Regions from separate parts of the Bacillus sp. TCT6 genome, predicted to be linked through region 2. Evidence: predicted binding sites of a transcription regulator. Region 2 holds the regulator's gene; each other region holds the start of a gene.
What was found. The regulator Rex, encoded in region 2, represses fermentation and respiration genes when NADH is low (regulators of the CRP and FNR family bind a similar motif). The targets are predictions, from matches to a motif close to TTGTGAAATATTTCACAA.

Region 1 (3,199 bases), 3.0 Mb from region 2:
TGAGAATTTTTTCAACAAAAATAAGCTGCAGATATTGATTTTACAGTAAAAAAAGCCCCTCCATTTTGAAAATGAGTAGGGCTATTTCCAATTTGAATTTTATAAAAGAATGATTATCATAAATAATATTTTACTTTTTAGTCTACCTTATTATTTTTAATCCATTTTCCTAATAAATGAATGGATTTTATTCATATAATTTGAGGTGGTATCGTTGGTTTTTAAAAATAGAAAGCTTATTTTCAAATCAAATGAAAAAGAGGTGAAATTATAGATATTCATGTAAAAATTTCGTTTTGGGGATACTTAAAATCTTAAGGTGATGGGCATGTGGTGTTACACTTTAAAAGCTTTATAAAATTATAAAATTTATAGATATAGCAAATTTTCTTTATTAATAATCATTTGTATGTATGTTCGTTTACTCACACACATACAAATGATTTATAAAGCCACAATTAAGTGAAAACATCTTTTCCGTTACGATAACATCATAGCCATATCTTCTGCTGCATTTGTAATTAGTTTTAAACCAAATGTTTCTTGTAATACATCAAGCACGCCAGCTGAAATAAATTCAGGAGCCTTTGGACCGATGCGAATATCTTGAATCCCAAGACTAAATAGCCCTAGTAAAATGGCAACCGCTTTTTGTTCAAACCATGATAGGACAATACTTACTGGCAATTCATTCACTTCACATTGAAAAGCATCAGCTAAAGCAGCCGCTATTTTCACTGTAGAAATTGAATTATTGCACTGTCCTAAATCAATGTAACGCGGAATTTCCGTACCAGGTACAACACCGTAATCCACATCATTAAAGCGGAATTTCCCGCAAGAAGTTGTTAAAATAACCGTTTCTGGCGGAAGTGACGTTGCTAATTCACGATAATATTCTCCGCCTTTTCCCGGTGCATCACAACCGGCGATAACAAAGAAACGCTTTATTTTCCCTTTTTTTACTGCGTCAATAATTTCTGGAGCTAATGATAATACTGTATTATGATGAAACCCTGTCACTAACTGTTCATCCGACTCCATATGTACTTCTGGAAGTTCTAGCGTTTTTTGAATTAACGTTGTAAAATCATCATTTTCAATTTTTTGTACACCTTCTAAACCTGCAATGTCATATGAAAAGAATCGATCAGAGTACGAGCCTTTAATTGGCATAACACAGTTCGTTGTAGCTAATATGGCACCAGTAAATTTTTCAAAAAGGCGTCTTTGATCATACCATGCCTTACCGATGTTTCCTTTTAAATGTTTATATTTTTTCAGCTGCGGGTATCCGTGTGCTGGTAGCATTTCAGAATGCGTATAAATATTAATGTCTTTTCCTTCTGTTTGCTTTAATAGTTCTTCTAATGCAAATAAATTATGGCCCGTAACTACAATTGCTTTACCTTCTACACGATTTTGTGTAATTTGTACAGGTTCTGGCACACCAAAATGATTCGTATGTGCCTCATCCAATAACTCCATCACCCGTAAAGCTGATTTCCCAACTTTCATAGCCATATCAATATGCTCTTGTTCGTTAAAATTAGAATTTGTTAATGTCATATATAAAGCTTCTTGTGTTGTAGCATCTACAAATGCATCCGTATACCCTAGCTGAGCAGCATGTGTGCGATAAGCTGCAATTCCTTTTAGCCCAAACACAATCGTATCTTGTAAACTCGCAATCGTTTCATTCTTACCACAAACACCCATCACTTTACATCCGCCTGTTGGCGTTTGTTCACATTGATAACAAAACATATCATCCCACCCTCTCCCAATCATTCATTACACCTTAAGCATAATACCCATTGAAAAAAAGTGATGTGATATCAATCACAATAATATATAAAGATTTGTGACAGTTCATATTGTTGACATAATATTTTTATTGACACTAAAAAATGTACATTAGTGTGCACACATCTTTCGATACTTTTAAATAGCTAAATAATTAATTTGGAGAAATATATACAACGAAAATTTTTTGAATCCTTATACAAATAGTTGCAATTCATCACATATGAAAATAGACATACAAAAACGCCATCCTTTTCTATCCTTCAATAGAAAGAATAGCGTATTTTTTATTTTAAGGAACTATCATTTTTTATTAAAGCCTTTATTGTAAAGCTTTTTATTTACAATACATTTACACTATCTTAACATTACTTACATTATTTATATGATATATTTATATAGAAACTACTTAAGAAATTTCATATACATTTTATCTTTATGATCTCTTATCTAATCAATAAAAAGATCATGTTATATTTTTATAACAGGGGTGAATTAGAATGACTGAAACTTTAAAAACACTTATAATGCTTGATGCTACTTACGTTGTTATAGCAATTATGACAGTTCTAGTATTTGTATACTTGGAATTAAAATCTCAGTAATACATGCTGGCGTAATCGACAGATTCAGCATTTAAATATAGTTAGAAGAAAGAGAGGAGAAAATTATTTCTCCTCTCTTTTGTATTTCTACAATTTCTTATTTTAATAAATCCAATGTATGTAAAAGTAATCCTCTGTCTCCTACTTCTCCATGACCAGGTACTACCGAATTTATATTTCCATATCGCTTCAGCACATTCTCAATCGATGTAGACCATTCATTTACGTATGCATCCGCAACATTTCCTAAATCTTTTGCTTCCGCAGATTTCACTAAACAGCCTCCAGCTAAAATTTTATATTGTGGCAACCAAACAACAATATTATCTTCTGTACGTCCTTTCCCTGGATGGAACGTTTCTACTTTTGTATTGCCAAACTTCAAACTCGTAATTGTTTGTAAATCTCCAAGCGGCTCTTCATATCCATTTTTCTTTGCTAATTCTGCAGTTAATGCTGTACTATGCGCTTTAATACCTCTTTCTTTCAACGTTTTTATTCCGCCAATTCGATCAGCGTGCGCATGTGTAATAATGAAATCCGTTACGCGCTTCTGAAATTTCTTTTCTACCATTTCTATTAGTTCCTTCGTTAATTTTTCATCCCAATCTGAAACTCCACAATATTCATACTTAATCTCCCCTCATTACAAATACTCCATTTTTCTATTACATTTAAAATCAAAATTGTATTTTGTTAAATTATAACATTCAGACTATAATTTATTTATAGCCCATTAACGGAGGTGTTTGCAATGACTCTCTTCGCTTCACCATCATTATTCATAG
Region 2 (3,199 bases):
TATTCACAATAGATTTTAATAATGTGGATTTCCCAATTCCGTTTGGACCAACTAAGGCAACACTATCTCCGCGAGTTAAGCGCATAGTTACGTGTTCAATTATAGGGTCCTCCTCATAGCCGATGGTTGCATCTTTTACTTGTAAAACATCATTTCCACTTTGCTTTTCAATATCGAAGTGGAATGATGCTGACTTAGAATCCCCTAATGGTCTCGTTAATAATTCCATTCTGTCTAGTTGTTTACGGCGACTTTGAGCACGTTTCGTTGTAGAAGCGCGAGCTATATTCTTTTGAACGAAGTCCTCAAGTTTTGCGATTTCATCTTGTTGTTTTTCGTAACGTTTCATTTCTTGATCATATAATGCTGATTTTAAGTCTAAATATTTACTGTAGTTACCAACAAATCGTCTGCTTTCTTTATTCGAAATTTCATATACTTGTGTAACGAGTTTGTCTAAGAAATAACGGTCATGGGAAACGATTAATATTGCGCCAGGATAACCTTGTAAATATTGCTCAAGCCATGTTAATGTTTCAATGTCTAAATGGTTTGTAGGCTCGTCCAAAATAAGTAAGTCTGGTTTTGTTAATAATAATTTCCCGAGAGCTAATCTTGTTTTTTGCCCGCCACTTAAAGTAGAGATCGTCGTCTGGTGTGTTTCAACTGGGAAGCCAAGGCCGCTTAAAATGGAGCGAATATCCGCTTCGTATTGATATCCACCTTGATCTTTATAATTGAGTTGCAATTGGTCATAATCAGCTAACAATCTTTCATATATAGCTTCGTTTGAAAAGTTTTCTTCTTTTCCCATTTCTTGCTCAAGCTTTCGAAGTTTTGTCTCCATTTGCTGTAAGTGGGTAAAGACGGTTAGCATTTCATCCCAAATTGTTAAAGACGTTTCTAGGCCAGTATTTTGAGCTAAATACCCGATTGAGACATCTTTCGGTTTTATAATTTCGCCACCATCATGTGATAACTCACCAGCGATAATTTTTAATAATGTAGATTTTCCAGCTCCATTCCTTCCAACTAATGCGATACGATCTTTTGTTTGTACTTCCAATTTTATGTTTGCAAGAATTGTTTCTGCACCGTATAATTTCGAAAGTCCATTTACTTGTAATAAAATCAATGTTCTCACCTCAAATAATTTCTTAACTTTGCCATGTTTATATTTCTCAATCATACTAAAAATAGTGTATAGTTTAAAATAAAGAGAGAATACTTCTTCTCTTTATTATACAAGGAATTTAATGAGTGCTAAACTTCTGTATTTGATTAAAGTATATGAATAAAGATAGGAAGAGAGGAGAGGTCATATGGATCAGCAAAAGATTCCACAAGCCACTGCTAAAAGATTGCCTCTATACTATCGATTTATCCAAAACTTATCTCTTTCTGGTAAGCAGCGTGTTTCATCGGCCGAATTGAGTGAAGCGGTAAAAGTAGATTCCGCAACAATACGAAGAGATTTTTCGTATTTTGGAGCATTAGGGAAAAAGGGATATGGATATAACGTAAATTATTTATTATCATTTTTCCGCGAAACACTTGATCAAGATGATATAACGCGTGTAGCACTTATTGGAGTAGGTAATTTAGGGACCGCTTTCTTACATTATAATTTCACGAAAAACAATAATACAAAAATTGAAATGGCATTTGATGTTAGTGAAGAGAAAGTTGGAACAGAAATCGGGGGCATTCCTGTATATCATTTAGATGAATTAGAAGAGAGATTATCAAATGATATACAAGTGGCAATATTAACAGTACCGGCTACAGTAGCACAAGCTGTAGCAGATAGATTAGCTGAAACGAGCGTGCACGGTATTTTGAATTTCACACCAGCACGATTAAACGTATCAGAGAATATTAGAATTCATCATATTGATTTAGCTGTAGAGTTACAAACATTAGTTTACTTTTTGAAAAACTATCCACAATAAAACGCAGAGGAAGCGACCTCTGCGTTTTATTATTGTTTCTTCTTTGTGAATTTAACTAATATAAGGCGAAGTGCCAAATTAAAATCAATTGTTGCCATAACTGCAAATAGTATTGTCCACACATTCCAGATTGTATCTGTCACGTTCGTAATGGCGAAGCGTGTAAAGATACATCCAAGAAGGAAGTATAATGCGGCCATGAACAATGGTGAGTTTCTCATACAAAAAATCCTCCGATAAATCCTTGCATTTTTTCAGCTTCTTTAATCATTTCTTGAATTTGCTCATTGCTCATAAAAATTTGCCCAATAGCGACTAATGTATTCATCGCAACATGAGCTGCAATAGGAACGATAATGCGCTTCGTCTTCACATATAAGAAGGCGAATACGAGCCCCATAGCAGTGTATACCAATAAGTGAGTAAAATCAAAATGAATTGCTGCGAATACAAGTGAACTAATGATAGCTGCAATAAAGAAGTTGAACTTCTTATAAAGTGCACCGAATAGAATTTTTCTAAATACGATTTCTTCTAAGATAGGTCCGATTATAGATACAACAATAAGGAACCAAGGAGTAGTTCGTGCAATTTCCATCAGTTTCATTGTATTTTCTGAACCTTGTTTAATTCCTAGTAGCTGCATCTCGATCATACCGGCAACTATTTGTGAAAAGAAAGCTAAGAATAATCCGATGAAAATCCACCCAATTGTAGCTGGAACAGAAGAGCGCGTTGCATCTAAATGTCTGTCGCGAATATCTGTTCTAAGTAACCAAAGTACGATACATAATGCAACAAAGAAGCTAATAATTGCCCAGTGTCCCATTATGATTTGTCCTTTTTCCTCAATGGTAAATCCTCTATTATCATAGAGTCCTGTTTTTAGGAGAAGTGGTAATCCAACAGCGCCAGATAATTGCATTAAAATGTATGTAACGATAATCCACCAGTATTGTTTCTTCAAATGGTTTAACCATCCTTTCTAACTCTAGTGTATGAGATGAGGTAGGATAACATGTAAATATGTTATCTACGATATAAACTTTCATTCGAATTATGATTTTTTTGTAAATACGTATTTTAAATTAAAGTAGGAGACAGGAAAAAGTTGTACGTTTAGCGAAAACAACTTAGGGTGTCTTTCATATTGTAACATACGAGTAGGGGAAACAACGATTCATATAGTAAAGGCAGTATTCTATATAGAAAGTTTATATAGTAATTTGCGAAAAAATTATGATTTT
Region 3 (3,199 bases), 4.6 Mb from region 2:
AACGTAATTCCGAAGAAACGTGAAATTGCTGCGAAAATTTTAGAAGATGAGCGTTATACAGTTTAATAGATGAAAGAGAACCAGTAGCCGATTGGCTACTGGTTTTTTATTGCTGAATTCTTGAATAAAGCTGTTTTACATATGTATGTGTAAACAGCTCTTTTTTATGGAGGTAAAGAAGATGAAGGTAATAAGTGTAGGAACAGTTCATCAAATCGCATTTTTACCGCGTCTATTTCCAATTAACTGTTACTTCGTTGAAGAAGAGACAGGATTAACTTTAATTGATGCGGCTTTACCGTTTTGTGCAAAGAAGATTTTACAATCAGCTCGGAAAATAGGAAAACCGATTACGAATATCGTTATTACACATGCGCATGATGACCATGTAGGAGCGCTTGATGTTATAAAACAAGTGCTGCCGGATGTTCCGGTCTATATTTCAAAAAGAGATGCATGTTTACTTGAAGGAGATAAGGTACTGCAAGAGGGAGAACGAAATACATCAATAAAAGTGGGAGTGTCAAAACAGATAAATACGATTCCAGATATTCTTCTTCAAGAGGGAGATAAAGTTGGTTCTCTTGTAGCGATTGGAGCTCCAGGTCATACACCGGGATCAATGGCGTTTTTAGACACAAGAAATGATGCACTCATTGTTGGAGATGCATTTCAAACGAGAGGAGGATTAGCGGTAGCAGGACAGTTGAAGTGGCTTTTCCCGTTTCCTATGTTTGGTACGTGGGATGCAGAAGTTTCATTAGCAAGCGCGCAGAAATTGCTGGAGTATAAGCCGTCTTTATTGGCGACAGGACATGGGAAAATGATTGAAAATCCGTTAATACAAATGCAACGGGCGATTGAAGAAGCGGAAAGGAATTTAAGTAGAAAGAGCCTCTAATCGTTTAGAGGCTCTTTTTAGTTAAATGATTATTTAGCAGACTTTTTAATGAATACGATTTGAAAAAAACAGAATACTAAAGAAGAATGAAAGAAGAAAGGTAGGAGTATTCCATGCAAAATTTAACAGAGCTTGAAGTAGAAAACTTACGTCATTTAATTGGTGGACACGCAACAATTATTAACAAGTTGGAGCAGTATGCACAGACGTGTACAGATCCACAACTGAAACAAATGCTACAAAAAGATGCGCAAGATGCAAGAAATACGAAACAGCAATTAATGACTTTCCTAGGATAGGAGGAAGTAAAAGATGAATGAAAAAGATATGGTAAATGATTATTTAGCAGGATTAAATGCAAGTTTAACAAGTTATGCAAATTATATTGCTCAGTCTGATAATGAACAGTTACATCAAACGTTAATCCAAATTCGTAATCAAGATGAAATGCGTCAACGTAATATGTATGAGTACGCAAAGCAAAAGAGTTATTATAAACCAGCAGCACCTGCGAATCCGATGATTGTGCAGCAATTGAAAAGTCAGTTAAGTGCAGAATAATAGGATGAAAAAACGAGCGAAAATGAATTCGCTCGTTTTATTTTTTGTATGTCAATAAATACATAATAAATATTTTTCCAGTTGTAACAAATATGACGAAAATGGAATATAACAATTCATAAAAAGGACAAAAACTTTGTTCGATATTTCACAAAGTATCCATGGTTTCTATCGTGGGAACCTCTATAATTAAGAATGTAAAGAACAAAAGAAATAGATTATATGATCAATTAGGAGAGATTGCTATGAAAAGACATACAAGAAAAATTGCAATTATCGGTACTGGATTAGTTGGATCAAGTTGTGCGTATTCCATTGTAAATCAAGGGATTTGCGAAGAGCTATTATTAATTGATATAAATCATGAACGTGCAGTTGGGGAAGCAATGGATTTATCACATTGCATTAACTTTACAAATACAAGAACAAAAGTATATGCAGGAAGCTATGAAGACTGCAAAGATATGGACATTGTCATTATTACAGCAGGACCAGCACCAAAACCAGGGCAAAGTCGCTTAGATACTTTAGGAGCGAGTGCGAAGATTATGGAAAGTGTTGTTGGTGGCGTAATGGAAAGTGGATTTGATGGTATTTTCTTACTTGCATCGAACCCAGTTGATATTATTACATATGAAGTTTGGAAATTATCTGGATTACCTAGAAATCGCGTAATCGGTACTGGTACATCACTAGATTCTTCTCGCTTAAGAACAATTTTATCTGAAATGCTACATGTAGACCCTCGTAGTATTCATGGGTATTCATTAGGAGAACATGGTGATTCTCAAATGGTTGCTTGGTCTCACGTAACTGTTGGTGGAAAGCCAATTCTGCAAATTTTAGAAGAACAAAAAGAACGATTTGGTGAAATAGATTTAGATGAAATCGTTGAGAAGACTGCAAAAGCCGGATGGGAAATTTATAAACGTAAAGGAACTACTTATTACGGAATCGGAAATTCTCTAGCATATATTGCAAGCTCAATCTTTAATGATGATCACCGTGTCATTGCTGTATCAGCCATTTTAGATGGTGAGTATGGTGAATATGATATTTGTACAGGAGTACCAGCTATTATTACTAGAGACGGTATAAGAGAAGTTGTAGAACTCAATTTAACAGAGGATGAAGAATCTCGATTCGCAAAATCAAACGATATTTTACGTGATTATATGAAAACAATTGGTTACTAACTTATAGAAGAAGGTGAAACAAATGAAGGAATATATAATGTCTCGTGTATTTAAAGCATCTGCTGGAATCGCACAAGGTATTTTCGTATCCCTCGGAATTGGTTTACTGATCGAAAATATAGGAAGAATTGTTGATATACCATTACTTATTACAATCGGAGTTGTTGCAAAATCACTTATGGCACCAGCAATTGGTGCCGGAATTGCTTTTATGCTCGGTGCAAATGGCCTTGTAATCTTCTCGGCTATGGTGGCTGGAGCAATTGGTGCCGGATCCATTTCAATTACTGAAGCAGGTCTAATTATTAAAACAGGTGAGCCAATCGGTGCTTTATTAACAGCAACTTTAGCTGTATATATTGGTAAACGTTTAAGCGGAAAAACTGCGTTAGATATGATGCTCGTTCCATTTGCGGCAATATTAGGTTCTGGTTTAGTAGGTATTTGGTTATCTCATAATATTACTCCTGTTTTAAATACAGTTGGAGCATTTATTAAAGATAGCTCAGCTGGTAGCCCGTTTATCGCTTCTATCGTCATT
Region 4 (3,199 bases), 230 kb from region 2:
AATAATTTGGACGCATTGTTTTTAAAGAAACAAAAACCCCATTCTGTTACAGTGTGGCGTCAAATATTAAATGCAATGTTAGAGCGTGAAGAATTAAAAATAGATTCTTTATTATCTGTACCTCATGCGTTGACGAAAGAAGTCGTCCAGAGTATTGGATACGAATGTTTAGTTAATCCTATTGTAGCTCATTTACGTATAGCACAAAGTAAATGGAGAATTAGCCGTCATTGTGCTATTGATGTTATTACGCCGAATAAATTTCGACCGGTTGAACATGCTGCATATGGCACGAGCCTTTCTCAATCTGAAAGAAGAATGATAGGTGATCATATAGAAGCTGTTGCGGAACGGATAGTAAGCAGTGATACACGCGGGGGATATTATGATGGAAATAGGAAAAGGAATAGCGTCTATCATACTTTAAATTTCGAAGATTTTTATCAAGGATGGGGCGTTACATCCAATTTGTATAAAGGAAAGCAACTATCGGTTGTTATTCCTGTACAAGATGAAGAGAAAACAATTGGAAACGTTATAGAAGAGCTTCGTAAAATTGAACCTTTTGAAATCATCGTCGTCGTAAATGGTTCGTCAGATAAAACAGCAACGATTGCAAAAGACAAGGGCGCAACGACAATTGTATATAAAGAAGCCCTTGGAAACGATGTAGGGCGTTCACTTGGAACTTATTTTGCAAAAGGAGAAATTGTGTTATTTATAGATGGTGATTTTGTTATTCCAGCTAGGGAGCTATATCCTTTTGCAAAAGCTATTGCAGATGGAAAGGACGTCGCATTAAATGATTTAAATCATTATTTAGATCTAAGAGTACCACTTCATCTTGTAACTGCGTTTAAGTATGCACTAAATTTAGCTTGTGATAGAAAGGATTTAGGGGTAGGATCACTTATTGCGGTACCTAATGCATTTAGCCACAAGTGTTTGAAAGCAATTGGGTATAAATCTTTATTGTCACCTTGTGTAGCACAAGTGAAGGCTCTTCTTTCTGGATTTGAAATTGCGTGTGTATATCGTGTTGAGGTTGATAAGATGAACCGTATTCGTCCCAGTGAACATTTTGCAAAAATAGGTCATCCTCCAGCTGTACTTCGAATTATAGGTGATCATATAGAGGGACTAGAGCAAATAATTGCATTAACAGACAATCGTGGCGGATTCTATGATGGCAATAGAAAAAGAGATGTTTTATAGAAGTAACAAAAAAGTGTACAACATGTGTACACTTTTTTGTTCTGTTATAAAAACTATAACAGATTAGGAGATAAGAGTATTACAGTTCTACAATGGGTATTGTTCTTATATTACAAAATAGGACTCGTATATAAGAATACCAAAAAAATACAATTAAGGAAAGGGTTAATTTTAAAGACTTTTAAATGAAGTTACCACTATATATATAGTGGTTTGCTCAACTTTTCACAAACATGTCACAACTATTTCGTTCACTTTCTTAAAAAAGTAGTATTCTAAGTGTGTAAGCTGTTATATAAAAAATCTTAGTCCTGTACTAATCAAAAATGGAGGAGATTAGGATGACTCAAGTATTAGAAAATGTTAAAAACGCATGGGAAAACTTTAAAGGTGAAAAATGGAAAGCAGAGATTGATGTTCGCGATTTCATTTTAAATAATGTAAACGTTTTCGAAGGAGACGAATCTTTCTTAGCAGAAGCAACTGAAGCAACGAAACAACTTTGGGATCAAGTAATGGATTTAACAACAAAAGAACGTGAAAACGGTGGCGTTCTTGATATGGATACAAAAATTGTTTCTTCTATTACATCACATGACCCAGGATACTTAAATAAAGATATTGAAAAGGTAGTCGGTTTCCAAACTGATAAACCATTTAAACGTTCTTTACAACCATATGGTGGTATTCGTATGGCGGAGCAAGCTTGTGAATCTTATGGATACGAAATGGACAAAGAACTTAGTCGTATTTTTAGAGATTGGAGAAAAACTCATAACCAAGGTGTATTCGATGCCTATACACCAGAAATGAGAAATGCACGTAAATCAGGCGTTATTACTGGTCTTCCAGATGCATACGGTCGTGGACGCATTATCGGTGACTATCGACGCGTAGCATTATATGGTATTGATCATTTAATTGAAGCGAAAAAAGCTGATTTGAATTTAACTGGTGGTGTAATGAGCGAAGATACAATGCGTTTACGCGAAGAATTATCTGAGCAAATGCGTGCACTTCAAGAACTAAAACAAATGGCTGCTTCTCATGGTTTCGATATTTCTAAACCAGCAACAAATGCACAAGAAGCGTTCCAATGGTTATACTTCGCATATCTTGCGGCGATTAAAGAGCAAAACGGAGCTGCAATGAGTCTTGGACGTACTTCTACATTCTTAGATATTTACATTGAAAGAGATTTAGCAAATGGTACTTTAACAGAAGAAGAAGTACAAGAAATTGTAGATCACTTCATTATGAAATTACGTCTTGTGAAATTCGCAAGAACACCTGATTATAATGAATTATTCTCTGGTGACCCAACTTGGGTAACTGAATCTATCGGTGGTATTGCATTAGATGGTCGTCCATTAGTAACAAAGAACTCATTCCGTTTCTTGCATACATTAGATAATTTAGGACCAGCTCCAGAACCGAATTTAACAGTTCTTTGGTCTAAACAATTACCAGAGAACTTTAAAAACTACTGTGCGAAAATGTCCATCAAAACATCAGCAATTCAATATGAAAATGATGACATTATGCGTGCTGATTACGGCGATGATTACGGAATTGCTTGTTGTGTATCTGCAATGAGAATCGGTAAGCAAATGCAGTTCTTCGGAGCTCGTGCAAACTTAGCGAAAGCATTATTATATGCGATTAACGGTGGTAAAGATGAAAAATCAAAAGCACAAGTTGGTCCTGAGTACGCACCAATTACTTCTGAAGTATTAAATTACGAAGAAGTTATGCATAAGTTTGATATGACAATGGAATGGTTAGCGGGTCTATATTTAAACACACTAAATGTTATCCATTACATGCATGATAAATATAGCTATGAACGTATTGAAATGGCACTTCATGATACGAATGTTCTTCGTACAATGGCAACAGGTATCGCGGGTCTATCTGTAGTAGCAGACTCATTAAGTGCAATTAAATACGCACAAGTAAAACCAATCCGTGATGAAAACGGTAT

Region 1: hcp (hydroxylamine reductase) is a predicted target of Rex. The motif match lies at 1,831-1,848, and genes of this name have one in related genera.
Region 3: AC0ONG_RS23825 (L-lactate dehydrogenase) is a predicted target of Rex. The motif match lies at 1,599-1,616, and genes of this name have one in related genera.
Region 4: pflB (formate C-acetyltransferase) is a predicted target of Rex. The motif match lies at 1,429-1,446, and genes of this name have one in related genera.

The regions. Positions count from the first base shown of each region.
Region 1 covers NZ_JBVYHX010000001.1:3,040,839-3,044,037, forward strand. The annotation lists gene hcp (hydroxylamine reductase) at 481-1,767, opposite strand; partial or broken gene bla (subclass B1 metallo-beta-lactamase) at 2,509-3,024, opposite strand; gene AC0ONG_RS15520 (DUF3784 domain-containing protein) at 3,166-3,199, shown strand, end outside.
Region 2 covers NZ_JBVYHX010000001.1:4,075-7,273, forward strand. The annotation lists gene AC0ONG_RS00025 (ABC-F family ATP-binding cassette domain-containing protein) at 1-1,135, opposite strand, end outside; gene AC0ONG_RS00030 (redox-sensing transcriptional repressor Rex) at 1,323-1,952, shown strand; gene AC0ONG_RS00035 (YdiK family protein) at 1,982-2,173, opposite strand; gene AC0ONG_RS00040 (CPBP family intramembrane glutamic endopeptidase) at 2,170-2,919, opposite strand.
Region 3 covers NZ_JBVYHX010000001.1:4,615,616-4,618,814, reverse strand. The annotation lists gene AC0ONG_RS23845 (acyl-CoA dehydrogenase family protein) at 1-66, shown strand, start outside; gene AC0ONG_RS23840 (MBL fold metallo-hydrolase) at 182-901, shown strand; gene AC0ONG_RS23835 (hypothetical protein) at 1,015-1,200, shown strand; gene AC0ONG_RS23830 (spore coat protein) at 1,214-1,462, shown strand; gene AC0ONG_RS23825 (L-lactate dehydrogenase) at 1,708-2,658, shown strand; gene AC0ONG_RS23820 (PTS sugar transporter subunit IIC) at 2,681-3,199, shown strand, end outside.
Region 4 covers NZ_JBVYHX010000001.1:234,091-237,289, forward strand. The annotation lists gene AC0ONG_RS01055 (glycosyltransferase family 2 protein) at 1-1,215, shown strand, start outside; partial or broken gene AC0ONG_RS01060 (hypothetical protein) at 1,184-1,404, shown strand; gene pflB (formate C-acetyltransferase) at 1,557-3,199, shown strand, end outside.